4 regions of the Cellvibrio sp. QJXJ genome follow, and region 2 is predicted to be linked to each of the others. Evidence: predicted binding sites of a transcription regulator. Region 2 holds the regulator's gene; each other region holds the start of a gene.
The links. The regulator sigma-54, encoded in region 2, starts transcription at its own class of promoters, with help from an activator protein. The targets are predictions, from matches to a motif close to TGGCACANNNNTTGCNNT.
Positions count from the first base shown of each region.

Region 1: the regulator sigma-54 is predicted to act here: its motif matches at 1,899-1,916, upstream of NNX04_RS15095 (PEP-CTERM sorting domain-containing protein).
Region 3: the regulator sigma-54 is predicted to act here: its motif matches at 5,906-5,923, upstream of NNX04_RS18940 (CmpA/NrtA family ABC transporter substrate-binding protein).
Region 4: the regulator sigma-54 is predicted to act here: its motif matches at 4,999-5,016, upstream of NNX04_RS14365 (CmpA/NrtA family ABC transporter substrate-binding protein).

Region 1 covers NZ_CP101662.1:3,480,911-3,488,903, reverse strand. Annotated here, with positions in the region: gene NNX04_RS15110 (SRPBCC family protein) at 1-299, shown strand, start outside; gene NNX04_RS15105 (RrF2 family transcriptional regulator) at 428-898, shown strand; gene NNX04_RS15100 (NAD(P)/FAD-dependent oxidoreductase) at 902-1,807, shown strand; gene NNX04_RS15095 (PEP-CTERM sorting domain-containing protein) at 1,955-2,572, shown strand; gene NNX04_RS15090 (HNH endonuclease) at 2,895-3,659, shown strand; partial or broken gene NNX04_RS22920 (IS3 family transposase) at 3,789-3,927, opposite strand; partial or broken gene NNX04_RS15085 (IS3 family transposase) at 3,984-4,139, opposite strand; gene NNX04_RS15080 (hypothetical protein) at 4,254-5,072, opposite strand; gene NNX04_RS15075 (hypothetical protein) at 5,092-5,607, opposite strand; gene NNX04_RS15070 (hypothetical protein) at 6,475-6,690, opposite strand; gene NNX04_RS15065 (Cof-type HAD-IIB family hydrolase) at 6,905-7,714, shown strand; gene NNX04_RS15060 (hypothetical protein) at 7,728-7,865, opposite strand; gene NNX04_RS15055 (DUF2157 domain-containing protein) at 7,955-7,993, shown strand, end outside.
Region 2 covers NZ_CP101662.1:2,024,105-2,032,097, forward strand. Annotated here, with positions in the region: gene lptB (LPS export ABC transporter ATP-binding protein) at 1-550, shown strand, start outside; gene NNX04_RS08805 (RNA polymerase factor sigma-54) at 718-2,370, shown strand; gene hpf (ribosome hibernation-promoting factor, HPF/YfiA family) at 2,475-2,765, shown strand; gene ptsN (PTS IIA-like nitrogen regulatory protein PtsN) at 2,842-3,291, shown strand; gene rapZ (RNase adapter RapZ) at 3,304-4,173, shown strand; gene NNX04_RS08825 (HPr family phosphocarrier protein) at 4,177-4,449, shown strand; gene yjgA (ribosome biogenesis factor YjgA) at 4,601-5,119, shown strand; gene motB (flagellar motor protein MotB) at 5,185-6,156, opposite strand; gene motA (flagellar motor stator protein MotA) at 6,169-7,026, opposite strand; gene NNX04_RS08845 (DUF1244 domain-containing protein) at 7,266-7,580, shown strand; gene NNX04_RS08850 (GTP-binding protein) at 7,671-7,993, opposite strand, start outside.
Region 3 covers NZ_CP101662.1:4,377,873-4,385,865, reverse strand. Annotated here, with positions in the region: gene NNX04_RS18975 (aspartyl/asparaginyl beta-hydroxylase domain-containing protein) at 1-495, shown strand, start outside; gene NNX04_RS18970 (pyridoxamine 5'-phosphate oxidase family protein) at 569-1,117, opposite strand; gene NNX04_RS18965 (aspartyl protease family protein) at 1,133-2,257, opposite strand; gene NNX04_RS18960 (glutathione peroxidase) at 2,284-2,766, opposite strand; gene NNX04_RS18955 (3-keto-disaccharide hydrolase) at 2,830-3,648, opposite strand; gene NNX04_RS18950 (DUF3833 domain-containing protein) at 3,916-4,404, shown strand; gene NNX04_RS18945 (transglutaminase domain-containing protein) at 4,391-5,548, opposite strand; gene NNX04_RS18940 (CmpA/NrtA family ABC transporter substrate-binding protein) at 6,030-7,406, shown strand; gene NNX04_RS18935 (ABC transporter permease) at 7,549-7,993, shown strand, end outside.
Region 4 covers NZ_CP101662.1:3,311,627-3,319,619, reverse strand. Annotated here, with positions in the region: gene gyrB (DNA topoisomerase (ATP-hydrolyzing) subunit B) at 1-1,391, shown strand, start outside; gene NNX04_RS14385 (lytic transglycosylase domain-containing protein) at 1,547-2,419, shown strand; gene NNX04_RS14380 (DUF5991 domain-containing protein) at 2,423-2,848, shown strand; gene NNX04_RS14375 (hypothetical protein) at 3,061-3,222, shown strand; gene NNX04_RS14370 (sigma-54 interaction domain-containing protein) at 3,257-4,819, opposite strand; gene NNX04_RS14365 (CmpA/NrtA family ABC transporter substrate-binding protein) at 5,110-6,549, shown strand; gene ntrB (nitrate ABC transporter permease) at 6,552-7,379, shown strand; gene NNX04_RS14355 (ABC transporter ATP-binding protein) at 7,384-7,993, shown strand, end outside.

The DNA of each region.
Region 1 (7,993 bases), 1.5 Mb from region 2:
TGCCCATGCTCGGCAAAGTCACCGCCTGCGAACCGCTGCGCCTGCTGAGTTATATCTGGAATGCCGGTTCGGAGGTGGAATCGGAGGTGAGTTTTGAGCTGGCGCCAGAGCAGGATCAGGTCAAACTGACCGTCACCCATCGCCGCCTCACCAACCCGGACGAGCGCCTGAGTGTCGCCGGTGGCTGGCATACCCATCTCAATATTTTGCGCGATGTGCTCAACGGCAAAACCCCGCCCGGTTTCTGGAGAGTGCACACCCAACTGGAGCAGGAATACGCCGCGCGTTTGGCGGGCTGATAAGAATCCAGGGTTGGTTCTGCCAACTCCACATCACGCAACATTAATAGTTGCATGATGATTCCATCTGCGCTACCTTTCACGTAACAACTTGAATTACGTGAAACCCAAGCCTGATGGAGAAAAATATGAAACGCGACTCCCGCCTCTCCGGCGTGCTCCATGTACTGCTGCATATGGCCGAGACCAATGTGCCCATGACCTCGGAAGCACTGGCCAATATGATGAAAACTAACCCCGTGGTTATCCGCCGTGTGCTCGCCGGTTTGCGCGAACACCAGCTGGTTTGTTCCGCCAAAGGTCACGGCGGTGGCTGGCAGATTTGCCGCGCGCTGGACACCATCACCCTGCACGACATTTACCTCGCGCTCGACGAACCCACTTTGCTCGCCATGGGTAATCGCACCGAAGCACCGGGCTGTTTGGTAGAAGCGGCAGTGAATAGCGCCCTCAACCACGCCTTTGTAGAAGCTGAAACACTGCTGCTCAACCATTTCCGCAGCGTCACCCTCGCGCAGCTGAGCGAGGATTTCCACCAACGCATGCAAGCCCGTGGCTTCTCCGGTAGCCATGAACACGCCATTTTTCCCGAGGAGTAAACCATGCAAACATTTGATGTGATTGTGATTGGCGGCAGCTATGCCGGTATGGCGGGCGCACTGCAATTGGCGCGCGGGCGACGCCAAGTGGCGGTGATTGATGCCGGAATCCGCCGCAACCGTTTTGCCGCTCATTCCCACGGCGTGTTGGGGCAGGACGGCAAATCCCCCGCACTGATCGCCAGCGAAGCCAAAGCCCAACTGCTGCTTTACCCCAACCTCAGCTGGATAGAAGGAACCGTTGAGCACGCGGAAAAAGTCGGCGATTTATTCCAAGTCACCACCCGCGACCAGCAAACCCTGAGCGCCAAACGCCTGCTGCTCGCCACCGGTGTAAGCGATCACTTACCCGCCATCACCGGGCTGCAAGACCGCTGGGGCAAAACCGTTTTTCACTGCCCCTACTGCCACGGCTACGAACTCAACCAGGGCCCACTCGGCGTACTCGCGGTGAGCGAAGCCTCGCTGCACCAGGCGTTATTAATTCCCGATTGGGGCCCAACCACGCTGTTCACCAACAACTGTTTTACGCCGGATGAACTCCAGCTAAAACAACTGGCCGCACGCCATGTGCGCCTGGAAACCGAAGCCGTGACCGAAATTACCGGCGAGCAGGCCGCCGTGGTGAAACTCGCCAACGGCCGGTTGGTGGAATTGGCGGGGTTGTTTGTCGCTTCACTCACCAAACCCGCCAGCCCCATCGCGCAGGAGTTAGGCTGCGAACTGGCTGAAAGCCCGGTAGGGTTTTATGTGAAAACCGACGATTTCAAACAAACCTCAATCCCCGGTGTATTTGCCTGCGGCGATTTAGGCCGGGCGATGGGCAGCGTGACCTTTGCCATTGGCGATGGCGCGCAAGCGGGTTTTGCCATCCATCGCTCGCTGATTTTTGAAGGCTTGCCGGGGTAAAACCGGATTGGCAGCAAAAAGTGTCGGGTAATTATGCATTTGTGATTTTGCCAAATTCAATGAACTGATAGGAATCAATTACTTGCGACTATGGCGTCAAAATTGCTATACATACCCTGTCACAATAACTTACATCAGGAATATGTTATGAAAATCAAACAACTCATCAGCCTTGGCGCAGCCGCACTTTTCAGTGTTGGCGCCAACGCAGGCATCATTTTTCAGGACAACTTTGACGCAGAAGCGGGTGCAGCAGGCACTTCCACCCTCAACTACAACGCGTTCAGCAACTGGAGTGTATCCGGCGGTAGCGTTGATGTCGTCGCCAATACCAACGGCTGGGGCATCACCTGTGCGGGCGGTAGCGGCAAATGTGTGGATCTGGACGGTTCAAGTGGTAATGCCGGCATACTGACCAGCTCGCTGTTATCACTTGCCGCAGGTACTTACAACCTGAGCTTCGACATTTCCGGCAACCAACGTGGCGGATCTGCGGACAGCTTCACCCTGGCCCTGGGTGGATTCCTGAGTGAATCATTCACCCTGAGCCCCACCGCGCCATGGCAAACCGTGACCCGCAGCTTCACCGTGAGCAGCAACACTGCTAACTCTATCGTGTTTAACCACGCTGGCGGCGACAACATCGGCATCATGCTCGACAACGTCTCCCTGAGCAAAACCGAAGTTCCAGCACCAGGCACTCTTGCGCTGTTCGGTTTAGGTTTGATCGGTTTAGGTTTTGCCCGTCGTAACGCGCGCAAATAAACCAAACACAGATTGACCAAAAACGGCTCCTTCGGGGGCCGTTTTTGTTTTTGGGGATTAGGATATGTACGCGTAATCGATAGGTTCGATTCGTTCTTGATGGGCTGGTTTAACTTTTAGCGGATTTGTTCAGTCAAACTGAACAAATCCGAGTTTTCTCAAACCAAACCGACCATTTTCGTGACGTCAGGAAAATGATCCCTAGGCATGTGTAATGCCGTGTATTCCCAAAACCATCGTCTATAGTGGAGAATCCGACGACACGAACTGGTGATGGATAATCGAATGGACAAGAACACCCAAGCAGCATGCAGGCCACACCATGGCGAATAATTGGCAGGAAGACGAACTGCTATTAACGCTGCACCTCTACTGCCGCACGCCGTTTGGCAAATTGCATCAGACCAATCCCGAGATTATTAAACTCGCCCAGATAATTGGCCGCACGCCATCGGCTGTGGCGATGAAAGCCTGCAACTTCGCCAGCCTCGATCCCGCTCTCGCACAAAAAGGTTTAGCCGGTGCCAGCAAAGCCGACCGCGCTTTGTGGGATGCGTTTATGACCAACGCCACTGAAGTGGCCGACAAAGCCGAAGCGCTTTATGAAACGCGCGTACTTCCCACCGAACTAATCACGCCTGCAACTGAAAAGCCCCTCGTATTTCCCACAGGCCCAACTGAAACAATCCGCGAAGTTAAAGTGCGCCGTGTGCAGCGCTTTTTTCGTCAAACCGTTTTAGAAAGCTACAACAACCGCTGTGCAATTTCTGGCTTAGCAATTCCTGAGTTGTTGGTAGCGAGCCATATTATTCCGTGGGCGGAAGATGAATCGCGCAGAGCAGATCCTACTAATGGCATTGCGTTGAATGCACTTTATGACAAGGCGTTTGATCGGCATTTAATTTCGTTTGATGAGGAGTTTCGATTGGTGCTCTCATCCAAGATCAAAGAAAAGCAGAAAGATGAAATGGTTCAAGATTACTTTTTACGTTACGAAGGTAAAAAACTAGATATGCCTTACCGATTTTATCCGGATGCACACATCATAAAGCTGCATCGCGAGAGGATGATCGACTTGGCTGTTTGAGATTTAAAAGATTAGCTTCGAGTTTTTGTCCGTAGGTTGTGGTGAGTTTACGAACCGCAACGAATTGAAGGGCAGAAATGTGCCCATAGCGGTACTTCGCACACGAAGTAAATATCCATTGAATGAAGTGCCGTGCGGCTTTTTTACAGCACTGACTTCATAGTCGCGCCTGAGTACATCCACTACAGCTTCGAAAACTCGGCTTTCTGTTGGTTTTGGCGAGTCACCGCTCCAATTCTTTAATGCGCTGCTCGAGTGTTAAGGGGGAGAGGTTTGTGACAACCTCTAGCGGTGGTTGGTTATCCTGATGAGCAATCCAGTTAACATGCTTGCGCAGCCAGCACAAGACTGTTGATTTGCCTTGTACGCCATAACGAGTTGAGCTTGCTTATAGGTCATCCACCTTTTTCGATGATCAACAAGAGTTAACTTAAAGGCGAGAGAATAATCACGCTAGGTGCGTTTGATAATGGGATTAATAACACCTTCCTCAACGGAGGTTGAAAATATCAACTTTTATCTAGGACGGCACATATGAATAAAAGGGCTCCTTCCAAACTCACTTAGTAGGAGCCTTTTTTATTTACCTACTAGTTATTTATTATGGTTTTTAATTTTCTCAAAAAACTTCTTAACTGATTCAGGCATAGAATCATCAAAGTCGCCCAGCCCCATCTCGCTGCGTTGCTGTTGCAAATGGCTATAAATCTGTCTTGCTCGTTGATCTACTGCTGCTAACTCAGCTTCCGATAAAGTTATACGATTCATTTCTTTGAACGTGGGAACCTGATTTTCTGGACTCCATAAGTCGCCACGTAATTCTACAGCCTTATAAAGTGCCAATACTTCTAAAGCTTTAGATTTCTTGTCTGCTTCATCCGTAGCCAAGTCATATACTGTGGTTTTCTCTAAAGTTGCAAGAGCAATCAAAGCTTCAGTTGAGCCATGGACAGCAGCATTCCAATATTGTTTTTTTGCCGCATCAAAACCATACCGCTCAAAATGTTCGCGATCCATATATATTTTTGCCAGCATTTGCATGGCGCGAATATCTCCACTTTCAGCGAGCTTTTCCAAAGTTTCTTGATTGTAACTTATGTATTCGGACTCACCTTCAGCTGAAATAAACTTGCCGCGCTCCGCATACCATTTCGTAATCTCCGCTGCGTCAGCGGGATCACCGAAAAAAGTCTCAAATTGCGTTGCAATCTTAGGTACACTCAATGGACTAATTTTTTCCAGCGGTGGGTTAGGTGGCAAATCTGAGTTGTGGTTTGCAGATGGAATGGCTTGAGAAGACAATTTGGATTGTTTCAAACCTGTGAATGCTACGTAGCTAACCATGGCAATAGTTAACGCAACAACTAGCAATTTAAATGAGTTTTTAGGCTGCATAATGACTCCACTAGGCATAAGATAGCTCCTTTAAAAATTATCTTCTACAAATTGCGTTATAGCCATTCATATTGTCCTGGTAATATTTTTGACAGCGGGCCATATCTGTTCTATAGGTAAGCGCGGAATTATCACGGCATGGATTGGTCCAGCCGATTCCATTCCATGAGAGCGAAATATTGGAGCAGTGATCCCTTTGTCTTGTTTCATCTCGCTCAGCTGCGCTCAACTCACAATTAGCTTTGGTTGAAAGAATATGTCCCTCCTCAGTTCGACAAAACTGTTCACGATCTACAGCACGTCCTTGCATATCACGAGGCACTGATCTTTTACTTGTGAGCAAATAATCAGAGCCAGCTGTGCTAGTAGGCGGCCGTACTCCGATAACGACAACTTCCTCAACAGATCCATTACGCCTTTCATAAGCTGCCATACACTCTAAGAATTGAGGGCTATATGCCATAGGGCACCATGGCGTGCGTGCTTCTGATGATGGTGATAAAAAAATAACCGTAGAAAAGAGGGAGGCGAAGAGAGAGGTTTTTCTAAACATTTTGATTTCCTTAAAAGAATATTTATGCTGCGCTTTATCCCGCGCTTCGCCATAATAACATAAGCTATAGAGTGGACGCTTTCCTTTTGTGAAAAAAGCTAAAAAATAAAAATTACTAGTTTGCTAAATGTTATTTATTCGGAGCATCACTGCTCTAAGTCAATCGCAGGCTATTGTGATCAATAGAATTTTGACAAATAAAACATCAGGCATTTGCTGAATTGACGCTTAGATTTGCATGTGATCGGAAGCCAGAAACAATAGATGAAAAAACACAATATATTTTGCGTGCAATTCAAATGATTCAGAGCCATATATAAAAAATTTGCACTGATGTTTTCAAATCCCGTCTTATGCATCTGAAATGGGTTGGTTTTTGAGCCGACTAGAGAGGAATTGCTAGCAAGCGATTATGGTAAAAGAATCGTTAAGCCGATTTCGAAATTATCCTTTCCACTTGGGGTGTTAAATTTATCTCAACTTCCTCTTTTGGCCGTTAAGTGACCTTAAAAATAACCAGCTACTACCTGGTTATTTTTTTATTAAATCAACCAAAATATCCCGCTGTTGCAAGCGGGTTTTGAAAGAAAACATTAACAACGTTACGGCGCACTGCTGTGCGAGTGCGCCCTACAAAATATAACATTTTGGTATTTGTAGCCCGCATGGAGCCTAACGGAATGCGGGGTTGGTTTTTTGGAGGAAGGAATTAAAAAACAAGATCAACATTAGATGCTCCCATATTTCGCTAGGCTCCATACGGGCTACAAAAATATGTTTATTACCAACGCTTGGGTGATTTTCGTGAGCTGTGGAATACGCGCAGTATTTGGACTTGTTGCAATTCCGGTTTCACCCGGTAGGGGATTATGTAGCGAGTATCGGGAACAATGAGTTCGCGGGTGCCATGGATGCGACCGGGGTGCCTTGAGACATGCTTACGCCCCACTTTTTGAACACATCCACTACCGTAGCGTCGTTGGCGAATTCCCCATTATCGGCTTCTTGAATAGCTGCTTTTATTTCCTGCACTTGCCACTCGTTCAACTCGGCATCCAAATAAATATTCATGGTGGTGGACATAGGTAATACTCACTGCGTTCAGACGAAAGTAAGGTAGCACAGGCGATTAAATTACGTCCAATTGCCTATGCACAGCACCGCCAACACATATTCAGCCTAGTAAAGCGGCAGCGGGGTTGGTCTTTTCATGGCTTCAATTCAAACATCAAAATCCCCCGTATTCCGTTAGACTTCATACCGGCTACACATCACTCTTTTTACCTTGGAATTTTTAATGTTTGAAAAGTCACAAACCCCCAGTACCTTTGTGTTTGATATGGATGGCACCCTGCTTAATGAACACCACGAGCTGTCGCCGCTGACGATTCGTGCGTTGAACGAATTGCGCGAACGTGGTCATCACTTGGTCATCGCCACCGGGCGGCACTTGATGGATATCCGCGCTTACCTGAAACAATTGGGTGGCGGTATAGCGACGATTACTTGCAACGGTGCGATGATTCATAACGGCGATGGCGAGTTGATCCAGCGCGAACTATTGCCGCTGGCGGTGAACGAAACCTTGCTGCCGCTGGGTGAAGCGTGCGGTGTGCATTTGAATATGTATACGGATCGCGAGTGGTTGGTGAATGCGCCCTGCGAATCGATGTTGGATGCGCACCGGCAGTCGCAATTTTTTTATCGCCAAATTCCATTGCAGGAAATGCTGGCCACACCGGCGTTAAAGATTTTGTTTTACGGCGAGAACGCGCTGCTGCAACAACTAAAAACGCAAATACTCACGGCACTACCCGTGCCGATTCATTTAACCTTTTCCGATGAGTATTATCTGGAGGCTATGCCAAACAATATTTCCAAGGGCGATGCGTTAAAAACTCTGGCGGAACATTTGCAATTACCGCTCGCCAATAGCATGGCGTTTGGCGATGGTTTTAATGATGTGGAACTGTTTCGGGCAGTAACTCACCCGGTAGTGATGGCGAATGCGAGTGACAAGCTCAAGCAATTATTTCCCGCTGCGCAAGCTGCAGCGCGCAACCATGATGACGGTGTGGCGCGCTTTTTATTGGAAAAAGTGTTGTAAACAGCACTGATGTTCAGATGGATTTGTGAGTCATCCAATGCAGGAATTCATCGCTGTTGATGAATTCCTTGTAGGTTTCCTCACCCTCAAAATTCGCCGCTTCAAATTGCACACCGGCTTGTTGTTCCAATTGCTCCAACCAATAGATCATTCTTGCGTACGCCGCTGTTTATTGTATTGAATATCGTTAGACTGTTTTTCACCTTACAAGTATTTGTCTATTCAGCCAAAAGGACAGTTATGACCAACCTAACCAAAACCCAGGCACAGGCCCGTGCT
Region 2 (7,993 bases):
CGTATTAATTGATGATCGCGATATCACCCAACTGCCAATTCATGGACGCGCACGTGCCGGTATTGGTTATTTGCCACAAGAAGCATCCATTTTCCGCAAACTTACCGTCGCCGATAACATTATGGCGATCCTTGAGACTCGCAAAGACCTGAATCGGGAAGCACGCGCAGAAAAACTGGAAGCACTGCTAAACGAATTTCACATCACCCATATTCGCGACAGCCTTGGCATGGCACTCTCAGGTGGTGAGCGGCGCCGGGTAGAAATCGCCCGCGCACTGGCGACAGACCCTAAATTTATCCTGCTCGATGAACCCTTTGCGGGTGTTGACCCGATTTCGGTTAACGACATCAAAGAAATAGTCCGTCACCTCAAAGATCGCGGGATTGGCGTTCTTATTACCGACCACAATGTACGCGAGACCTTGGACATCTGCGAGACTGCCTATATCGTAAGCGAAGGGCACATTATTGCCGAAGGTGATGCCGATACAGTGTTGAGTAACAGCAAAGTCCGCGAAGTCTATCTGGGCGAACACTTTCGCCTGTAAGTTCAACAAACTCTTTAACTACCCGACAAACAACTTGACAAGTAATATTATTTGGCTACTAGGCATAAAGCTTGCTTAAGTATGTTGCTTGAAGCGCAAACCCTGACTAAACTCCACCTAACAGATGTTTTCCATCCCGCGTTAAATAAGGGTTTGTTGCTACAACAATGAAACAATCTCTCCAGCTTAAACTCGGCCAACAGCTGACAATGACTCCCCAACTGCAACAGGCGATACGTCTTTTGCAGCTCTCCACGCTGGATCTTCAACAGGAAATCCAGGAAGCGCTCGAATCCAATCCCATGCTGGAAGTTGAGGAAGGTTTTGACTCAGCAACTACCAGCAGCGATTACGAAGGCAGCGCGGACGATAAGATTGATTACACCCGCCAGCAGGAAATTGCTGCAGAATCCGGCACCGACAATAGCGCCGACTTCAGTGCCAGCGACAATTTCTCGTCATCAACCGCTGATAACTTCAACGAACCAGGCTACGGCGAATCTGAAAGTTTTGGCGAGGGCGAAAGCTTTAGCGATGGGGAATCCTTTGGTGATAGCGATGTCTATGGTGAAGGCGATAGTTTCAGCGCCGACAGCGGTGACTGGAGCGACTCGATTCCCAGCGATTTACCGGTAGATACCAGCTGGGACGATGTTTACCAAACCTCATCAACCGGCAGCTCCAGCAACTACGACAATGAAGACAATGATTTTGAAAGTCGTCGCGCCGTTACCGACTCACTCTATGATCATTTGATGTGGCAACTCAATTTAACGCCCATGTCAGATCGCGACCGGGTGTTAGCGATGGCAATTATCGACGCGGTTGAACCCAGCGGCATGCTGTCTATTACCATCGAAGAAATATTCGAAGGAATGCGTGGCGATTTTGAAGAGCTGGAACTGGATGAAGTTGTTGCAGTTCAACACCGGCTGCAGCAGTTTGATCCCTGCGGTGTGTGCAGCCAAAACTTATCTGAATGTTTATTGGTGCAGTTACAACAGTTTGACCCCAAAACACCCTTTTTGGATTCGGCAAAATTAATCGCCAAACTTTACTTGCCTATATTGGGTAGTCGCGACTACCGTCAGTTAATGCGCCGCACCAAACTGAAAGAGGCCGAGTTGAGCCAGGCCATCACCCTGATCCAAAGCCTAAACCCTCGCCCAGGCGATATTATTGCCAGTGGTGACACGGAATATGTAGTACCGGATGTGTTCGTTGAAAAGCGCGATGGCCGCTGGATTGTTGAATTAAACCCGGAAATTGCACCGCGCCTGCGTATCAATTCCAATTATGCCTCCATGGTAAAGCGCGCGGACTCGAGCAGCGACAACACATTTCTCAAGGATAATTTGCAAGAAGCCCGCTGGTTCCTGAAAAGTTTACAGAGCCGCAATGAGACTCTGCTTAAAGTAGCCAGTTGTATTGTGGAAAAACAACGCGGGTTTCTCGATTACGGCCCCGAGGCTATGAAGCCGCTGGTGCTGCACGATATTGCTGAAATTGTTGAGATGCATGAATCCACTATTTCGCGGGTAACCACCCAGAAATATATGCACACACCGCAGGGTATCTTCGAACTGAAATACTTTTTCTCCAGCCATGTTAGTACCGATAGCGGCGGCGAGTGCTCTTCAACAGCGATTCGCGCAATTATTAAAAAGTTGGTGAGTGCGGAAAACCCCAAAAAACCGTTGAGCGACAGCAAAATCACCGACCTGCTCGCGGAACAGGGAATTCAGGTAGCGCGTCGTACCATTGCAAAATATCGCGAGTCGCTGAATATTCCACCCTCTAATGAGCGCAAAACCATTTAATTATCATTAACCGGTTATAAATACGAAATTCGGAAGAAAATCACGGACGAGCTGTTAGGTTGTGCTGATCACAACCATTTTGTTTCTATCGAGAGGAAGTATCTATGCAAATAAACATCAGTGGTCATCATTTGGAAGTTACCGATTCGCTGAAAGACTATGTCAGCAGCAAAATTGAGCGCCTGAGCCACCACCACGATCGCATTACCAGTACTCACGTCATCCTCTCCGTCGACAAGTTGATTCAAAAAGCAGAAGCAACCATCCATGTCAGCGGCAAAGATTTGTTTGCGGATGCCACTCACGAAGATCTGTACGCAGCAATTGATTCATTGGCCGATAAGCTGGATCGCCAATTAATTAAGCACAAAGAAAAGATGCGCAGTCATCGCTAACCCACCCTGGAGGCAGCGAGATCATCTCCGCTCACTGCCTCAACAATTGAGAGATTCCTGGTAATCACCTCCTACCATGCAAATTCAAAATCTTATTAGCCCCGGCCGAACCTTGTGTGCCGTTGAAGGCGGCAGCAAAAAACGTGCTCTGGAACTACTGGCCAACGCCATCGCACAGGATGTTCCTGGCATTGATGCCGATGAGTTATTTCGCCGTTTGATTGGTCGCGAGCGACTTGGCTCAACCGGTATAGGACACGGCATTGCCATTCCGCATTGCAGGGTTGAAAACTGCAGCGGCACGATCGGTGCACTCCTGACATTGGCTGACCCGATTGACTTTGATGCCATAGATTCCCAGCCTGTGGACATTCTCTTCGCCATGTTAGTGCCCGAAGATGCTCATGATGAGCACCTACAAACACTGGCCGCTCTGGCTGGGGCGCTGAATAATGCTGACTATCGCCAGCGTTTGCGTGCTGCCGATAGCGATGCCGCACTTTATCAGGTCGCTATAGCGCCTTAGCAGGTCAATACCATGCACCTCGTGATTGTAAGCGGGCTTTCAGGCTCAGGAAAAAGTACCGCCCTGCATGTCCTTGAAGATGTGGGCTTTAACTGCATCGACAATCTACCAGTCAGCCTGCTACCCGCGCTGGTTGCACAAATACAAATTCATAAAGATGACCAACAGCGTTTTGCAATCGGCATTGATGTGCGCAACGCCTGGCAGGATCTGAATATATTCCCGCAGATGATAAGTACGCTGAAAGAAGCGCACCTGCCATTTCAAACCCTGTTTCTGGATTCTCAACCCGCCGTACTTATCCAACGTTTTAGCGAAACCAGGCGCAAGCATCCGCTGTCGGATAAACACACCAGCCTTGAGGAATCCATCGCCGCAGAGCAGCAGCTGCTTGAGCCTATTCGCGATTGTGCCGATCAGGTCATAGATACCAGTCATTTAAATTTGCACGAATTGCGCGACTTGGTAAAAGAACGTGTTGTAGGCCGCAGCGAATCGACGATGGCAATTTTGTTTGAATCCTTTGGCTTCAAACATGGTATTCCGGTAAACGCCGATCTGGTATTTGACGCACGTTGCCTTCCCAACCCCCACTGGAAACCTAACCTGCGCCCGCTTACCGGCAAAGATCAGGATGTAATCGAATTTTTGGAAGAACAGATTACCGTCAAAGAGATGTACGACGATATCGAGCACTATTTGGCACGCTGGCTGCCGCGCTATCAGGCGAACAATCGTAGTTACATCACCATTGCGGTGGGATGTACGGGTGGCCAGCACAGGTCTGTTTACCTGGCAGAAAAGCTACAACGCTATTTTGACCAGAGTTTTAGTGATGTTCAGGTTCGACATCGCGATATCAATAAACACAAAAAACATTAAATCATGGCAATTGAAACTCTCGACATCATTAATAAACGCGGACTGCATGCGCGCGCTGCCGCGAAACTTGCCACCTTAGCCAACCAGTTTCAGGCTAAGGTGCAAGCGCGGGTGAGCGACGGCATGTGGGCCGATGCCAAAAGTGTTATGTCATTAATGCTTCTTGCCGCCAGCTGTGGCAGCCGCCTGGAAGTGAGCACAGAAGGTGATGATGCCGAGGCGGCAATGACTGCCATCCGTGCACTCATCGCTGATCGCTTTGAAGAAGGCGAATAAATACTCTATTGTTAATCTAAAGCGGTTGTTACTACCGCTTGAGTGCACTAAGCTGCGCGACCTTTTACATCGTTTCCCTTTTTATCGGCAATCAATTGGCAGATAAATCTGCACACCAGCCGCTACTCACCCGATCAATACAGATATTTTTATGGTTTATAACTACGACGACATCAATCCCGATGACTACATCCTCAGCAAATCGCAGGTCAAACGCGATATGCATGCACTGCAAGCGCTGGGTGAAAGTCTCATTGATATGAACGAAAAGCAGCTCGCCAACATTCCCCTGAGCGACACCATGCTGGATGCAATTTACATTGCGCGCAAACTCCCCCCCAAAGAAGCACGTCGTCGCCAGATTCAATACATTGGCCGTTTGATGCGCGAGGGCAATCACGAGGAGATCAAAGCAGCGGTTGATAAAATGCAAAACCGCAGCGATCAATACGTGCATCGCCAACACCAGATCGAACGCTACCGAGACTTGCTGATTGAAGGTGACAAACAGATATTCCAGACACTGGTAACATCCTGCCCAGGTCTTGATGTACAACATTTACGCCAACTGGTCCGCGCTGCGCAAAAGGAGCGAGAGGAGAACAAACCGCCAGCCAATGCACGCAAACTGTTCGGTTTCATTCGCGATCAACTCGCTGCACAAGACTGAGACTGCCCATAATGAAAAAGCCCGGACATGATCCGGGCTTTTTCATTATGGCAATTGGAATTACATCAGGGCGCATTGGCCGCATCAATCGCGTCATTCACCTCTGTTGGCGACAAAATCTTAGGGCCGGCTGGCGGTGGTGCTGTGAAGGTATCACTGCTGTTGATCAGCTTGCTGCTGTCTATACCTGCCCCACTACCCAAAGCATCGGCCACCGCTTTTTTCAGCACAATAATGGCGATGCGGCGGTTAATGGGTTCATTCGGGCGATCCACCAGAAAGGGAGCGGCTGAGCCCATACCCTGAACGGTGGCTACTTTTTCTTCCGGATAAGATCCCTGCAACAACGCGCGGCGCGCGGCATTGGCGCGATCAGCAGATAACTCCCAATTAGTGTAGGTAGCTCCAACACCGTAAGGTGTTGAATCTGTATGGCCAGTGATGCTGATTTTGTTTTGCACTTTATTGAGGATAGGTGCAAGGGCGTTCAACACATCCACCGAATAAGGTTTGAGGTTGGCACTTCCCACATCGAACATCGGCCGCTGATCCTTATCGACGATCTGGATGCGTAAACCCAACGCGGTAAAATCGATGAGGATCTGATCCTTAATTTGTTGGAACACCGAATCGAGCGCGTTAATCTCCGTCTCCAGTTGTTTTTTCAGTTCTTCCAGCTGCTCATTTTCAATGCGCTCCATTTCCTTTTTAAGCTGCTCTTCATTCACATCCTGCGCGGGAGCCTCTTGGGCTTCAGTAGGGGTAGAAGGTTGCACGGGCTGGTCCAAGCTGATCAAACCGGGGTTAGCACCGCCCTCGCCCACCACATAGGGGCTACCCGGATCCACAAAATAACCAGAAATGGCCTTTTTTTCCTCTGGTGTAGTACTACCCAATAGCCACATCAACAAAAAAAACGCCATCATCGCCGTCATAAAGTCGGCGAGCGCAACCTTCCATGAACCACCATGATGACCATGGCCATGGCCCTTTTTCTTTTTGATGATGATGGGTTGCTGAGCTGAATTCTTTTCCATAAAAAATCGACCTTACTTCTTGCTGGCGCGATATTGCTCTTCCAGCTCTTTAAAACTGGGGCGAACACTGTGGAAAAGAACTTTACGACCAAACTCGACCGCGACCTGCGGTGGTACTCCGTTCATGGAAGCAACCAGTACCGCTTTTACACATTCGTAGGAACGGCTCTCGTCGCGTACCTTGCCCTGTAAATAACTCGCAAATGGTGCGATGAAACCGTAGGCAAACAAAATACCGAGCAATGTCCCCACCAGAGCCGCCGCTACAGCAGCGCCAATTTCCGCTGGTGGCCCACCAATTTTACCCATAGTAATAATTACCCCGAGCACAGCCGCGACAATCCCAAAACCGGGCAAACCATCTGCCGCATTCTGAATGGCACCAGGCACTACAGAGGCTTCCTGATGATGACCATCGAGCTCCTGCTCCATGAGTGACTCCAGTTCATGGGGCGCCATATTGCCTGCCACCATAATGCGCAGGTAATCGCAGATGAATTCAACGATATGGTGATCTTTCAAAATAGAAGGGTAATTAGCAAAAATAGGACTGGAGTCGGGCTCTTCGATATCACCCTCAATGGCCATCAAACCTTCACGTCGAGTTTTGTTGAGGATGTCATAGAGCAGCGTCAGCAGCTCCAGGTAAAACACCTTGTTGAATTTGGAGGGCGTCATCAATGAGCCGCCGGATTTGATAACCCCCATAGTCACCGACAGCGGATTACCAATAATCATTGCCCCGAAAGATGCTCCGCAGATAATCAATACCTCGATAGGCGACATCAGCGCCATTGGGTTACCGCCATGGACAACAAAGCCACCGATAACACAACCGAGGACAACAATAATGCCCAAAATGATATTCACGCAAAAACCCCCAATCCAAAAACAGGCTTGCCCCGAAGAGATAAGCAACCCGTGAAATAACAAAACAATTCAGGCGACAAGCTTAACAGTACCGTTTGAGTATAGGCAGCTTGAATTGAGGTTCAAGACAAGAACAGGATTTAATCCACAACAGACGACGGCAACACAGCAATTACCCCTGATTCAGATAAAGCATCGTAGAATATCGGCACCATTTTAATTTACTCGAGTATCAACCTATGAAAATTGAAGATCTCAGCCCAGCCATGCGGGAAAAATTGGAAGCCGCCGCCTTTCGTCGCTTGGTTGCACACTTGGATAGTCGCAAAGATGCGCAAAATATCGACTTGATGAACCTCGCCGGGTTTTGCCGCAATTGCTTAAGCAAATGGTATGTAGCCGCCGGAGCAGAACAACAGCTTGAGCTGGATTATGAAGACGCGCGCACACACATTTATGGTATGCCCTACAGTGAATGGAAAACACAATTTCAAACGGAAGCTTCGCCGGAACAACAGGCAAAATTTGCGCAGGAAATGAACAAAAAAGATTAGCCAACACAAATATAGAGACAATAAAAAGCCGTTGCAACTGCAACGGCTTTTAGCAGACCCCATAAGCAGTGGAGCGATTAATTGCAGGGATTATTTCAATTGATACGCTGTCACCGTATTTTTGAAAAAATTGGGCACAAACAGCTGCTGGGTATTGGGATCGTAACCGATGTCCGCCGTATTGATTTTTTGTTCGCGTGAATCGATCAACAATTCAAGACGGCCATCGCTGTGAACGTAATACACCAAGCCCACCCAGCAAGACACAATAAACTCACCGCGCTCAATCATTTCTATACCGTCAATTCCTGACTCAAACCCTTTGGCAATCACTGCACGATTTTTGTCTGCATCAACCAATATTAACTCTTGGCCAGCGCCTACCACCAGGGTAGAACCTAAGGCTTTCAGGC
Region 3 (7,993 bases), 2.4 Mb from region 2:
GTTCCCAATATCAAGGGCGCTATGTTTACTATGTTGCCGCCGGGTGCGCGCTTGGTAAAACATCGCGACCCCTACGCTGGTTCGCTGCGCTACCACCTGGGTTTATCCACCCCCAATTCCGAAGACTGTTTTATTAGTGTGGATGGCCAACCCTATTTTTGGCGCGATGGCGAAGCAGTAATGTTTGATGAAACCTATATTCATTACGCACACAATAAAACCGATCAAAATCGAATCATTTTATTTGTGGATGTTAAACGCCCGGTCAATTTCTTTCTGGTCGATTGGTTTAATGAACTCTTTTCGCGCATTGTGGTGGCTGGCTCGGCAACCAAGAATATGGATGGCGACAAGGTAGGTTTTTTAAACCGCGCCTTTGGCACGCTATATAAAATTCGCTTGCTCGGCAAAAAGCTCAAGGCATTCAACACTACACTTTATTATTTAGTGCAATATAGTTTGTATCTCGCACTTATTTACTGGATTTTTTTCTAACAAAAAATCTCATTAAAAAAGGCAGCCCTCATGGCTGCCTTTTTATTTATCTGTTTTTTACGTTTTTACTTTTTTACAGCACTTTATCAATGCCCGTCGGCACACCGTCCAGGCTGAGTTTATTTTTTTCTTGCCAATAGTCACGTATACCTTGCTCGCCCTTGTTAACAGCCCATTGATTCAATTGCTCGCGCTCATCTACATAATCAAAAAATGGTATCGACATCCCACAAGAGGTTTGTACTAACTCCACCTGCATATCAAAAATCTGACGCGCGCCGGTATTTGCGGGGAAATGCGCATAGAGCGCTGCCCACTCAGCGTCACCATTGTGAATGGCACGCGCGGTTCCGTATAAACGCAATATCATCGGCGCACCTTCAAAAGCCGCAAACATAATCGTCATGCGCGGGTGGGTTTGCAAATGCGCTGCCGTTTCATTGCCACTGCCGGTGACATTGAGCCAAATCACCCGGTTAGCATCCAGCACTCTCAATGAATCCAAACCCTTGGGGGAAATATTTACCCGGCTGGTATCCGTTGCTGTACCCACAAAAAATATTTTCTGTTGTGCAATAAATTCCTGCAAGGCTTCTGAAATAGCCTCAAAACGTTTACCCATAAAATCAACTCCTTATCAACGCTTACGTAAATACAGTTCGGCTTTTTCCTGATCGATGACAAACTCAAAGCGCCCGAGAATATCGACGCCGAGGAGGCCATCAAATTGATTGGCATTGTCCATCGGCAAGCGGGCGAGCAGGTGCTGGGTAAATTCCAGCGAGGCGATATTGAGGCTATTCACCACAAATAAATAACTGTCCACCGTGCCGCTGGCAGTATTGAGTTTGATGGGTTTGGTATTGCGCACCAAACTATAGTGGCGCTCTACAAAAGTCGCGGTAAGCCCACTGATGGAAGCGCCGGTATCCAATAACAAACGCGCAGAAATACCATCGATGGTGACCGGGACTAAAAATTGTTTACCAAAACGCTGCAGCGCAATGGTGACTTCTTCTCCGCGCGCCGCGTTATTCAAACCATCGCCACTAATAAGAATTAACAACGCATCGGCGCGCGCGCGGGTATCTACCTGATTCGCCGCCATCAGTGCATGGTACTGCGCCAACTCTTTTTCTTTATCATCCAGATGCATACTCGCCAAACGCAAATGCAACTCACCATTGTCCGGGGTTAAGCGAATCAAGTCATTTAGCTGTTGCATTAACCAGGCTTGACGCTCGCCAAATAGCACCGGGTTAGATGCCAAGCGCACCAAATAATTAGCGAGGTACTGCAAACCCGCCTCGATTTTTTGCGCGTCAATTTCTGCACTGAAGTAACGAAACCAGATCGCGACAGCTTGTTCATGTTGCCCCTGCTCTTCATAAACCCGCGCCAGTAAACGCATGGCTTCCGCCAATTGCGGATCAGTTTGCAGTAGCTGCTCGAGTAAGGGCACCGCTTGCCCATAGTTGCCGGTGGCGATCCATCGCGTTGCCTGCTCGAGGGGGGTTAATGCGGCAAGACTGGAAAACGGTTGTTGGGTGATGGCAGAACTGGCGGCCAGCGATTTATCAAGCGACTCATTCAATGATGGTGATGAATGCGCGGCATTGGTAGTGGAGCTACTGGTCGCCGGGTTCTCGGTTAAGGCTGGGGCAAGATCGGAGGGCGCAACTTTTGTGTGGCGATATTCACTCGCATAAAAGCCCGCTGCGAAAGCGATGACCGTCAGTGCCAGCGAGGGAGCAAAACGCATAAGTTAACACCGGGCCTTCATTAAAATCAGGGATTCAATTGCGCGCGAATGGAGTCCGCAAGCGCTTCCGGTTTGGTGATAGGGGCAAAACGTTTAATCGCCTTACCATCGCGGCCAATTAAAAATTTGGTGAAGTTCCATTTGATCGCATTGCCCAACATACCTGGCGCTGCATCGGTGAGCCATTGAAACAGTGGATGGGCTTCGCTGCCATTTACATCCACCTTGGCAAACATTGGAAAGGTAACACCGTAATTGAGTTGACAGGTCTGGGCTATCTCAGCGGCATCGCCCGGCTCCTGCCCGCCAAACTGATTGCAGGGGAAACCGAGAATCACCAGACCCTGATCTTTATAGGTTTGGTACAGCTTTTCCAAACCGGCGTACTGGGGGGTAAAGCCGCACTGGCTGGCGGTATTCACCACCAGCACGACTTTACCTTGGTAGTCAGCCATGGGCACAGGCTGACCAGTGAGGGATTCGGCGGAGAAAGAATAGAAGGGGCTCATAAGTAATCCTCGTGAGGTAATGAGCCCAGACTGCACGCGCGCCGCTATTTAATCAAGCGCGACTTAATACTCCGCCGCCGGTTTATCCAGTGCTTTTATCTGGATATTGCGATAAAAAGTCTCGGCCCCTTCGGATTGGATTTGCAACTTGCCGCGCGCCAGCGGGACGTATTTACCATCCACCTTGTGACGGGAATTAAAGCCGCGAAATACTTCATGACCATTCACTTTATGGATTAGTGTTTCACCATCGGCAATCACTTCCATGGTGTCCCACTCACCGCTGGGTTTTTCGTGGAGACCAAGCTTCAATACACGCGCGGCGATATCTTTGCGCAGCGGTGCTTTGGGGTCATAGGCGTAGAATTTCCAATCGCCAATGTTGGTGTCGGTGGCGTGCACGTCAATAATCACCCCGTCCAGGCTGTGATAATCGCCGCTATCGCCCTCTTGCACCTGAAACTCGTGGCTGCGCAACCAGTGGCTGCTCTGGGCGCCTTCCGGCCCTACGGCAAAATACAGCAGGCCGCTATCGCGCGGGGCATCCAAGCGTGGCGACCATTTCTTCTCGCCCCACTTCACATCAAACTTCAAATGAAAAGCGCCAAACTCTTCCAGCGAGGTCAAACCACCCCACTCTTCACCCGATACCCGCAACAGGCCATCCACCACGCTAAACACTTTTTTGGGGTCGTTGTTAATACCGCGCGGGGTGTGTTTGGAAACCAGGTTATAGGCATTGGTTTCAGGCTGAAAACTCACATAAGGCTGCCAGCCGGTGAGATCCTTACCGTTAAACAGTGAGCGCCATTCGGCCGCTTGCACACTGCTCGTCACCAGCGCAGTCGCCAGACCTGCCCATGCCAAAAGGGATAATTTCATTGTGATTCCTCGTTGTCGCCGTTTGTTGTTATAGCCCTGCAGGGAATAGCAGAGCAGCGGCAGACTAGTACCTGAGTTGCCCCGAGTCCATATAGGCAAATGGACAATTACAGTCTTTTACCCTGTTACTCGCACCGGTGATCCCCCCTGCACACGGCGGCGTATGTAATGGCAAGACCGCTTGTACGGCGGACACAACTCATTCACGAAAGGCTCAACTCCATGCGCGCCCCTTGGAAATTGCTGTTTTTATCAGGCCTGATACTTATGCTCTCCTCATGTTCTACCTCCAGTGTCGACGACTACACCCAAAACACTCCGCAGCTTGATCCGCGCGTTTTTTTTAATGGCTCGCTGAGCGCTCACGGTGTACTCAAGGATCGCAGCGGCAAGGTCACGCGCTATTTCAATGCAACAATCAATGCCTACTGGAAAAACGGCGTGGGTACACTGGAGGAGCGGTTTGTATTTGATGACGGCGAAGTGCAGTTTCGCAACTGGACACTCACGCCCAATGGCGACGGTTACAACGCCACCGCAGGCGATGTGATTGGCACCGGCAAAGCCAAGGTGAGCGGCAATGCGATGCAACTGGATTATGTACTGGAAATTGCCTACAAGGGTTCGCCACTACAACTGCGGGTAGAGGATTGGATGTGGCAAGTGGACAACAAGGTACTGCTCAACGAATCCACCCTGCGCAAATGGGGTTTCAAAGTGGGCAGCATCCAGCTAGTGATTGTCAGAAACGAATAGTATTGAGCTGATACACCTTATCGCGCATGTGCTCCGCATTTTCACTATCGCCCAAGGCATCATAAATAGTGACCGCCAAACGATAAAAACGAATTTCGTCTTTCTCTTTTTTTATGGCGTTTTTAATTAACTGTAATGCCTTGGCATAGTCTTGTTGCTCGCTCGCCTCCAGCGCACGGCGATAAATATAATAGGGGTTGGCATTGCGATGTTTACGCACCCGCTCTTGATAATACTGGTGCTGTGCCAGATTGCCCGTGTCCTTATACAAGCCGGCAAGGTTGTGCATGATGGTGTAATCGCGCGGGTTTACCTTTAACCCGTGCAAATAAATCGCCTCAGCTTCCGCCATAAAACCCTGGCGGCGATAAAAACTGCCAAAGTTACTCCAGATATAACTCGGCTCCTCGCTCATCAATAAGGCTTTGCGCAAATACAGAAATCCCGCGCGGATATCGCCCTCTGCCGCCAACTCCATGCCGCGGTTGGAATAAAACTGCGCTGCCACCAGATCCTTGCCAATCACTTTTTGTTTGTAGTGCGCACGAAAGCGACGCATCTCCAAATCCACCACAATGTCGCTCACATCCGCCGTGTTCACTGCCCTGATCCAGGTGCGCGGCGTACTGGGCATAAACACCTTGGCATTCACATGCCGCATAAATAGATAGGTATCCCCCTCGCGCATATCCCAGGTGGGCGGCAATATCACTTCATTAACCTCTGCTTTCAGCCCTAGATGGCGCGCCATGGCCACATAAAGCAACGTATAACTTAAACAGTTGGCCTGGCGCTTTTCAAAAGCATCGATGCCGGTATTGGTGGTGTAAGCCGAATAAGTAATGCCGCGCCCGCCCAATTGCACCGATGTCATTAGTGCACGATGCAATGCCTCGGCTTTTTTATCGGCCGCACTAATACCCGCGACGGTGCTGGTAGCAAAGTTTTCCATCTCCGGCGTCAATTCAAATAGCTCGTGGTCAGGTAAATCTGCAGCCGTATAAGGGCGCCCGAGAATCAACTCTCCCGAGAGCGCCTTGGCAATTGGGCCCTGCTCGGCCAAAAACGGAACTTTTTGCACCACCGAGGAACAGCCCCAGAGGCCAACGCAGAGATAAACCAGCAAAAACCGCCACAACTTCATCGTTATTTATCCTTATCATGGGTTCTATCTGTACTCCAGTATAGACGCTGCCCAGCGCGAGCGCTGACACCTAACCATCGCTAGCCCATTGACTTAAAACACTTTTTAAAATGACTTCGCCCTCCCCGCTCACCCGATTCGGGTTTGCTATTTCCCCTGCTGCGCCGCACTAGTGCGATTTTGCGCCAATAAAGTGCGGCACACCAACAACCAAGCACCAGCCAACAACCATCAAATCGTGCATTCACGGCACCAAAAAAAAGCAGTGCATTTTTTTGTGTTCCGCGCGCGTGCAAAAGCGAAAAAAACACGAATCAAAATCCAATTTAATGCGCCATAAAAATGCATTACTGGAATTGGCACAGTGTTTGAATAGAGCTAATTACCAAACGTTTTTTTGATTAGCAGTACTTGCACAGCAACAACCAGATTTTCCCAATAATTTTTTTAGTTTTTTAGACCAATAGTCAGGAGCAAAAAAATGCATGCAGTCTCACGTTTTCTAAAACCGTTGAAAAAAACGGCTGCTGTTCTTGCAGCAACTATTTCGCTTATCAGCGCGGCACAAGCAGCAACTGGCCCAGCGGAAAAAACCGATTTGAAATTTGGATTTATTAAACTCACCGACATGGCTGACCTCGCGGTTGCCTATGAAAATGGTTATTTTGACGATGAAGGTTTAACCGTTGAGTTGGAAGCGCAAGCGAATTGGAAAGTAGTACTCGACCGGGTAATTTCCGGTGAGCTGGATGGCTCTCATATGCTGCTGGCACAACCTGTTGCCGCCAATATCGGTTACGGCACGCAAGCGGATTTGGTGTTTCCATTCACCATGACGCAGAACACCTACGCCATTACAGTTTCCAATGAAATTTGGAAAAAAATGAAAAAAAATGTACCCGTGGGTGCCGATGGAAAACCAGTTCATCCTATTAGCGCCAGCACCCTAAAACCTGTTGTGGATGAAATGAAAGACGCAGGTAAATCCATCCAAATGGGCGTGGTATTTCCAGTGTCCACTCACAACATGGGCTTGCGCTACTGGCTTGCCGCCGGCGGAATTAACCCCGGTTTATATGCACCGCACAAAGGCGACACCACCGGACAAATTGATGCCGATATTTTGTTGTCAGTAACCCCGCCGCCGCAAATGCCGGCCACGATGGAAGCGGGCACAATTCAAGGTTATTCCGTGGGTGAACCCTGGAATCAACAAGCCGTATTTCGCGGTATTGGTGTGCCGGTAATGGCCGTGCACAACAAAATTGGCGATAAAGTATTTGGTATGAAAAAAGAATTCCTGGAAAAAAATCCTAACACCAGTATTCGCGTAGTGAAGGCAATGATTCGCGCCGCCAAATGGCTCGATGAAAACAACAACGCCAATCGCTCTGCTGGTGCAAAAATGATTTCCGCTGCTCACTATGTAGGTGCCGATTATAAAGTTATCGCCAACTCCATGACCGGGGTGTTTGAGTACGAGCGCAAAGACGTGCGCCCAACACCGGACTTCAACGTATTTTTCCGCTACAACGCCTCTTATCCACATGTATCAGATGCAGTGTGGTACCTGACTCAAATGCGTCGCTGGGGTCAAATTCCTGAAGCCAAACCCGACAGCTGGTATATGGAAATGGCAAAAAAATCTGTTGCTCCGGAAATTTATCAACAAGCCGCAGCTGACTTGATTGAAGAAGGAAAAATGGCGGCTAGCGATTTCCCTGATTTCAAAACCTTTACCGGTATTCGCACCCCCGATGAAACTGTATGGATTGACGGCGTGCAATTTGATGCAACAAAACCCAACGACTACCTGACCAAGTTTCCTATTGGTTTGAAAGGTGATGAAAAAATTTAATTGCCTGTGCGGGTCACTGACCCGCCGCATTTAATACCGACAGGATTCAATAATTCACTGCAACACCAACGATTTAATTTTTTGGCAACCGCTGTAGTGCACCCGCTGATACTGATTCAGCGGGCTGCCCGAGGAAACGATCATGAGCAATAAATTAGCCACCCTGAAACTTGAACAATTTAAAGCGATTAAATGGCGCGAGGTATTGATTGGCATTTTAATGCCCTTGGTCGGAGTACTTTTTTTTATGATGTTGTGGCACGGTGTAGCGCCCAATATAAAAACCTCGCTGGGTGATTTCCCCCAACCCAAACAAGTCTACGAGCAATGGGGCAACCTGGTGGATGAATATCAGGCAGAACAGGAACGCGCAGCTGTATTTTACGAGCGTCAGGAAAAGCGCAATGCCGAACTTTTGGCCAAAGACCCTAACGCCACTCTTGATGTGCGCGAATTTAATGGCCGCCCAACTTTTTTTGACAAAATCTACACCAGTTTATTTACCGTACTCTCCGGGTTTCTGGTGGCCTCACTCATCGCCATCCCGGTGGGAATCCTGATTGGCTTGAGCCAACCGCTATACAGCG
Region 4 (7,993 bases), 1.3 Mb from region 2:
CCGAGGTGAAAACCGCCGTAGAACAGGAAATGAACGAACACTTTGGCGCCTACTTGTTGGAAAACCCGCAAGAAGCCAAAGCCATTGTGGGTAAGATGATTGATGCTGCGCGCGCCCGTGAAGCCGCGCGAAAAGCCCGTGAAATGACTCGCCGTAAAGGTGCATTGGATATCGCTGGCTTGCCCGGCAAGCTGGCCGATTGCCAGGAAAAAGATCCAGCGCTTTCCGAACTCTACCTGGTAGAGGGTGATTCTGCGGGCGGCTCTGCCAAACAAGGCCGTGCGCGTAAAACCCAGGCGATTTTGCCGCTCAAGGGTAAGATCCTCAACGTGGAAAAAGCCCGGTTTGACAAGATGTTATCGAGTGCCGAAGTCGGCACCCTGATTACTGCACTCGGTTGCGGTATTGGTAAAGAGGATTACAACCCGGAAAAACTGCGTTACCACAGCATCATTATCATGACGGATGCTGACGTGGACGGTTCCCACATCCGCACCTTATTGTTGACCTTCTTCTTCCGCCAAATGCGCGAGCTGATTGAACGCGGTCATATCTACATCGCCCAGCCACCGCTGTACAAAATCGCCAAAGGCAAACAGGAGCAATACCTGAAAGACGAAGCGGCTATGACAGAATTCCTCACCCAGGCGGCGCTGGAAGATGCAAGTCTCCACGTCAACCCCAGTGCCCCACCCATTGCCGGTGAAGCGCTGGAGAAGCTGGTGTATGAATACCGCAAGGTGATGGCGACTATTGATCGCTTGTCGCGCCTGTATCCTGCCGATGTGCTGGAAAAGATGATCTACTTACCGGCAGTCCGCCCTGAGCACCTGGCAGATCAAGGCCATATGCAACAATGGTGTGACCAGATGGCTGCGCATTTCAGTATCGACGCCCGTGCCGGTAGTCAGCGCTATATCATCACTGTGCGTGAAGATACCGAGCGCCACCTGTTTATGCCACAGGTAGAAATCACTGCCCATGGTATAGCTACTCCTTATCCGTTTAACCACGACTTCTTTGCCTCAGGTGAATATGCGTCTATTGTTTCACTGGGTGAAAAACTGGAGAGCCTGATCGAAGAGGGCGCTTATATCCAGCGTGGTGAGCGTAAACAACCGCTGTTCAAGTTTGCTGAAGGCCTGGAATGGCTGATGAAAGAGTCACGCAAAGGCTACAACATCCAGCGCTATAAAGGTCTGGGTGAGATGAACCCGGAGCAATTGTGGGATACCACCATGAACCCGGAAACCCGTCGCATGCTGCGTGTGACCATCCAGGACGCGATTGCCGCTGACCAGATCTTCACCTGCCTGATGGGTGATAACGTGGAACCACGCCGTGAGTTTATCGAAACCAACGCATTGGCTGTGGCTAATCTGGATATATAACCAGTTTTAAATAATTCGTTTAGAGAAAAGCCACAACTTCATAAATTGACGTTGTGGCTTTTTTGTTTTTTTAACGTGATACATTGAGTTGATAGATGAGCATACGAGGACTATATTTGCGCCCTTGAGATAGCAATTAACAAAGGAGAATGTTCATGCAAATAAAAAACTCAGTAGGTAAAAAAGGCGTTAATAGTCGCGAAGATGTTGAGTTGGTTCAAATTACCTTAAATAGGGCAATTCAATTTCCCTTTAGGTTATTGGCTGTCGATAAGTTGGTTGGCAAAAAAACTATAGGCGCAATTGAATCATTCCAAAAACAAGTTTTGAAATTCTCTAAGCCAGATGGCCTCGTAGAGGTGAAAGGAAAAACTTGGCAAGCTTTATCTAAATACTTGACTGAACCACCAAAAATAAAAATAGCAACTCACGCTACGTTTCCTGAATTTACACATGTTAGTGAAAATAATGAAAACCAAAAATCACAATCAATATTTTCTGTTGTGCCTCCACAGCATCAATTAAAAATTGCTTGGGGAGCAAAAGTTTCGCCAGCATTTAAACAAAAAGTTATTCAAATATCTAAGCAATTAGAGATTTCACCAGATTATCTAATGGCGTGTATAGCTTTTGAAACAGGTGAGACATTTAGTCCCAGTATTAAAAACGCGGCGGGAAGTGGCGCTGTTGGTTTAATACAATTCATGCCTCAAACAGCCACATATTTAAAAACTAACTCTTCTGCACTGGAAAAAATGTCAGCAGTGGATCAATTGGATTATGTAAAAAAATATTTCAATACATACAAAGGAAAATTACACACACTGGAAGATGTATATATGGCAATACTTCTTCCGACAGCCATAGGAAAACCTGTAGATCATATTTTTTTCAGAAAAGGAACCAAAGCTTATGAACAAAATATTGGGTTGGATAAAAATAAAGATGGAAAAATTGTGTTGAAAGAAGTCGCTGAAACAGTCAGAAAGATGTTTGAAAAGGGAATAAAACCTGGATACATGGGATAAAAAATGAAAAAGTTAGTGATTGCATTCATTGTTTTTTTACAGCTTATCGGAGTTGTTGCTTGTGCCGAAACTAAAAGCTGGAATGGTACATATATATATGAAGCGGATTATGGCAAAAACTACCCGGGTACGCCGATGATCGTGGCTTATACCCTGACAATCGGGCCTGCTAGTTGTTTATTGGAGATAAATGGTTATCAAACTGCCCAAGAAATAACCTGTAAAGTATTGCAGAGAAAATCTGAAATAGAGGTTCATTTTATAGCGTTTAGCGAAACCTCCATGCAGAAGTTTAAGGATATCTATCAACAAGATACGCTGTTATTCACCTTGGAAGAAAAACAGAATACTTTGCTTACGCACTGGAAAGTATTGAACCCGGAAGCTACTATCGCTGAAGATCAGGTATATTTTCAAAAGTATGAATAGTTGAAAGAAGTAAATGATTTCTGTCTTAATTATAACATTTTAAGTTTATTAGAGGACCGAATTCGCAAGGATTCGGCTTTTCTTATTAAAAAATGAAATAAGAAAACTTCTATAATCCCAAAAATGAATTTCAAGCTGGTCTACAATAATACAGAAGTCGTAATAACAGCGATCCAACCTTGAATTAACTGCTTAGTGAGACGGATTTAACGATGACAGAAGTAAAGACACCTAAGGTACTGCTAACGCAAATTGAAGATGCTCTGGAAGAACGTCAGAGCCATGATCGTCGCCAACAGCATAAAGGCATCCCGCAGGACATCCCCAGGGATCGCCGCCAGGGCGACCGCCGTGCGCATAAAAAACATGGCTAAAACGAATTAAAAAAGGGGCTAATTAGCCCCTTTTTTATTGCGGGTACGCAGCCAATAGCTGTTGCCGGTTTATCCCTAATTTTTTCAAGCGCGAGGCAAGGGTAGTGGGTTTGATACCCAGTAATTGCGCCGCACCATCCGCGCCATAAATTTTCCCACCGGTGCGCAGCAGCGCATCCAGTGTTGCCTGGTATTGCATCTGGCGACAATCCTGCTCGGTCAGTGTTTCAGTCGGCGGTTGAATCGATACTTGGCTGGCTTGTTGGAGTTGCGGTAGATCATCGAGCACCAATTTATCGCCCTGGCTGAGAATGACCTGCCGTTCGATACGATTCTCCAGCTCGCGAATATTGCCCGGCCAGTGGTAGGCCTGCAGGCGTTGGATTTGGGCGAGGGAAATTTTAAGCGCGGTTTTGTGAAACCGCTGGCAGGTGGCCTGTAAAAAATGCGCGACCAGCAGCGGTATATCCTCCAGTCGTTCGCGCAGCGGTGCCGAGCGGATGGGAAAAACATTCAGGCGAAAATACAAATCCTCGCGGAATAACCCCTGTTCAACGCGCTGTTTTAAATCGCGATTAGTGGCCGTTATTACCCGTACATCCACCTTGCGGGTGATGGATTCACCTACCCGCTCAAATTCTCCATCCTGTAATACGCGCAATAATTTTCCCTGTAACGCCAATGGTAATTCGCCGACCTCATCAAGAAAGAGTGTGCCGCCATCGGCAACTTCAAAGCGGCCCATGCGTGCGCTCACGGCGCCGGAAAATGCACCGCGTACATGGCCAAAAAATTCGCTCTCAAACAATTCCGGTGGAATAGCTGCACAATTAACCCGAATCAACGGGCGCTGATTGCGCTCACTGGCACGGTGAATAGCGCGTGCGATCAATTCCTTGCCCGTGCCTGACTCTCCGGTAATCAATACCGTGGCTACAGTGGGTGCGACCAGTTGAATCTGGTAATTGATCTGCTGTACGGCGGGGCTTTTACCTACAATAAGATGGGAGCTAAACCCCTCGCTGATTTCCTGTTGCAGATAGGCATTTTCAAGTTCCAGTTTGTGTTTCAGCTGGCCAACTTGTTCCAGCGCCAAACGCAGCTCTTCCATGGTGGAATGCAATTTTGCTTGCGCGCTTTTACGCTCCGATACATCGCGAAAAATGACTACCGCACCCACCCGTTTACCCTGATCAAAAATCGGCGTACTGGTGTACTCCACCGGTACCGGATGGCCGTCGCGACACCAAAACACTTCATCATCCACACGTCGTACCGTGCCATCGTGAAATGCCGCAAAAATCGGGCAGTCCTGTACGCAGTAATCCGAGCCGTCGTTATGGCTGTGATGAATCGCCAAATGAATATTGTTACCAATCAGTTCCTCCGCCTTCCAGCCTAGAATCCGCTCCGCCGCCGGGTTGACGAAGGTGGCGCGCCCTTCAGCGTCCACACCATAAATACCTTCACCCGCCGCATTCAGGATCAGTTGGTTTTGCTGTTCAAATTGTTGGAATACCTGGGTAATCGCCGACATAGCAGGAGTGGATTGATGCTGCGCGGCGGAGTGATGGACTGGGCAGGGCAGGTTGCTCACAGAGGATCCCCTTGCTGGATGCGGTAGGTGGTGGTTGAGTGAATACACACCAGCTAATACAACGAAAAATCGTGCCAAGCTGAACGAAATTTCGTGAGTCACGATTTTTCGTTGTTATCGTTTCCCGCAATAATAAAAAATATCCTTAAAAATCAGTCAATTACGAAAAGTTAAGAGGTTGGCACGGGGCTCGCAATAAGCCTTGTAGCAAGTCAACGCAAGTTCCGGATTTTTCATTGATTCAGCGCGTCGCCAAGTGTTGGTGCGTGCATGCATACAAAGGGGGCGTTATGAGCGATAAAAGTTTGGGTGATGCATACAGCAGCGAAACCTCATTGATTCACCAGCGTGGTTGCCATTGCGATACCTGTCGCCTGGGGGCAGATAACCGTGCCTATTCACAGGCTTTGGAACAACAGGCAGAGCAATACGCCCGGGTGGATTCAATATCGGCGGATGGGAATTTAGGTTCCAGCGAAGCGGTGATGGACCGTGTTATTGAAAACGCCATAGTGCGCGCGGTGTTTAATCAGGATGATCACGGCCGCCGTCGTTTTATTCGTGCGGTAGGTGGCGGCACCCTCGCCGCCGCGCTCTCCTCGGTACTGCCCATGGCGGCGATTAAAGCGGCGGCGCAAGAAGCGGGCGGTCCGCTGGAAAAGAAAAAACTCAATGTTGGTTTTGTGCCTATCACCTGTGCCACGCCGATTATCATGGCGCAGCCCATGGGTTTTTATGCCAAACACGGCTTGGAGGTGGAGGTCATTAAAACCGCGGGTTGGGCCGTGGCGCGCGATAAATCCCTCGCCGGTGAATACGATGCCTCGCATATGTTGACGCCCATGCCGCTGGCGATGAGTTTGGGTATCGGCTCAACCGCCAAAAATTTCATTATGCCGGCGGTGGAAAATATCAATGGCCAGGCGATTGTGTTGCATGTAGACCATAAGGATAAACGCGACCCCAAGCAGTGGAAGGGGTTTAAATTTGGCGTGCCTTTTGAATTTTCCATGCACAATTTTTTGCTGCGTTATTACCTCGCCGAACACGGTTTAGATCCGGATCAGGATGTGCAGATTCGCGTAGTACCGCCGCCGGAAATGGTCGCTAACTTGCGCGCCGGTAACCTCGATGGCTACCTCTCGCCTGACCCTTTTAACCAGCGGGCGGTATGGGAAAAAGTCGGTTTTATCCACACCCTCACCAAAGATATTTGGGATGGTCACCCCTGTTGTGCTTTTGCTTGCAGCCAGGAATTTGCGCTGACCCATCCCAACACCTATGGCGCGCTGCTTAAGTCAATTGTGGAAGCGACGCACTATTCCTCCAAGGCAGAAAATCGCAAGGAAATTGCCGCCGCGATTGCTCCCGCCAATTATCTCAACCAACCCGTGCAAGTTATTGAACAGGTGCTGCTGGGCCGCTACGCCGATGGTTTGGGCGAGGTGAAAAATGTGCCCGACCGCATCGACTTTGATCCTTTCCCATGGCACTCCATGGCGGTATGGATTCTCAGCCAAATGAAGCGCTGGGGTTATATCAAAGGCGCGGTGGACTACCAGACCATCGCGCGTCAGGTTTATCTCGCAACCGATTGTGAAAAGGTGATGAAAGAGTTGGGTTATGCCGTTCCCACCAGCACCAACAAAAACTATTTCATCATGGGCAAAGAATTTGATTACACCAAGCCGGATGAATACATCAACAGTTTTCCAATTCGCAGGGGTTAACCATGAGTTCACTTAACCTGCGTGCGCTGCTGGTATCGCTGAGTTTTCTGGTGTTGGTGCTGGGCTTGTGGGAATTTTCCTCACAAGCACCAGCGGCCAGTGAAGCGCAATCGGAATATGAATTGCTCATGGGCGGTGCGGAACAAGAAGCGCGCGTGCCGCCACCCTCGGCAGTGTTAGTGCGTGCGTGGGAAGAACTGCGCAATCCTTTTTACGATGCGGGCCCCAACGATAAAGGCATAGGTATTCAACTCGGCTATTCGCTATATCGCGTACTGAGCGGATTTTTTCTCGCAACAATTATTGCATTGCCAGTGGGATTTTTAATTGGCATGTCACCGCTCATGTACCGCGCATTAAATCCCTATATTCAAGTGTTGCGCCCCATCTCACCACTGGCGTGGATGCCACTTGCGCTGTTCATTATTAAGGATTCAGAAACCTCAGCAATTTTTGTGATTTTTATTTGCTCCATTTGGCCGATGTTATTGAACACCGCATTTGGTGTAGCGAATGTGCGTGAAGATTGGATCAATGTTGCACGCACTCATGAGCTATCACCGTTACGCACGGCGTTCACCGTTATTTTACCCGCAGCGGCGCCGACTATTTTAACCGGCATGCGCATTTCTATCGGTATCGCCTGGTTGGTTATTGTCGCTGCCGAAATGTTGGTTGGTGGAACCGGGATTGGTTACTACGTGTGGAATGAATGGAATAACCTGGATTTAACCAGTGTGATTTTTTCCATCCTGATGATTGGTCTGGTGGGCATGTTGCTGGATATGGCACTCACTGCCGCTACCAAATTGGTCCAATACGAGGAGTAGTGGAATGAGCCAATCTTTTTTACAAGTTCAACAACTGGCGAAACGTTTTGTATCAAAGCAAGAAACACTCACCGTATTTGAGCAAGCCAATTTTACGATTGAGAAAGGCGAGTTCGTTTGCATTATTGGCCATTCGGGCTGCGGCAAATCGACCATCATGAATACCCTCGCCGGTTTGGATGTGCCCACTGAAGGCGTAGTGATTATGGATGGCCGTGAAGTCAGCGGCCCGAGTTTGGAGCGCGGGGTGGTGTTTCAAAATTATTCGCTATTGCCCTGGTTAAGTGCGCTCGACAATGTGATGTTTGGGGTGGGGGCTCGCTGGCCACAATGGAGTAAAGAAGCAGTTCGCACTCACAGCCTGCGCTATTTAGCGATGGTGGGTTTACAAGGAGTTGAACAGCGCAAACCCGCGCAATTATCCGGCGGTATGCGCCAGCGAGTTTCCATCGCTCGCGCCTTTGCTACCCAACCAAAATTATTATTACTCGACGAACCCTTTGGCGCCCTGGATGCATTAACTCGCGGCGTGATTCAAGACGAGCTAGTGAATATCTGCAGCGAAACTCGCCAAACGGTTTTTATGATTACCCACGATGTCGATGAAGCCATTT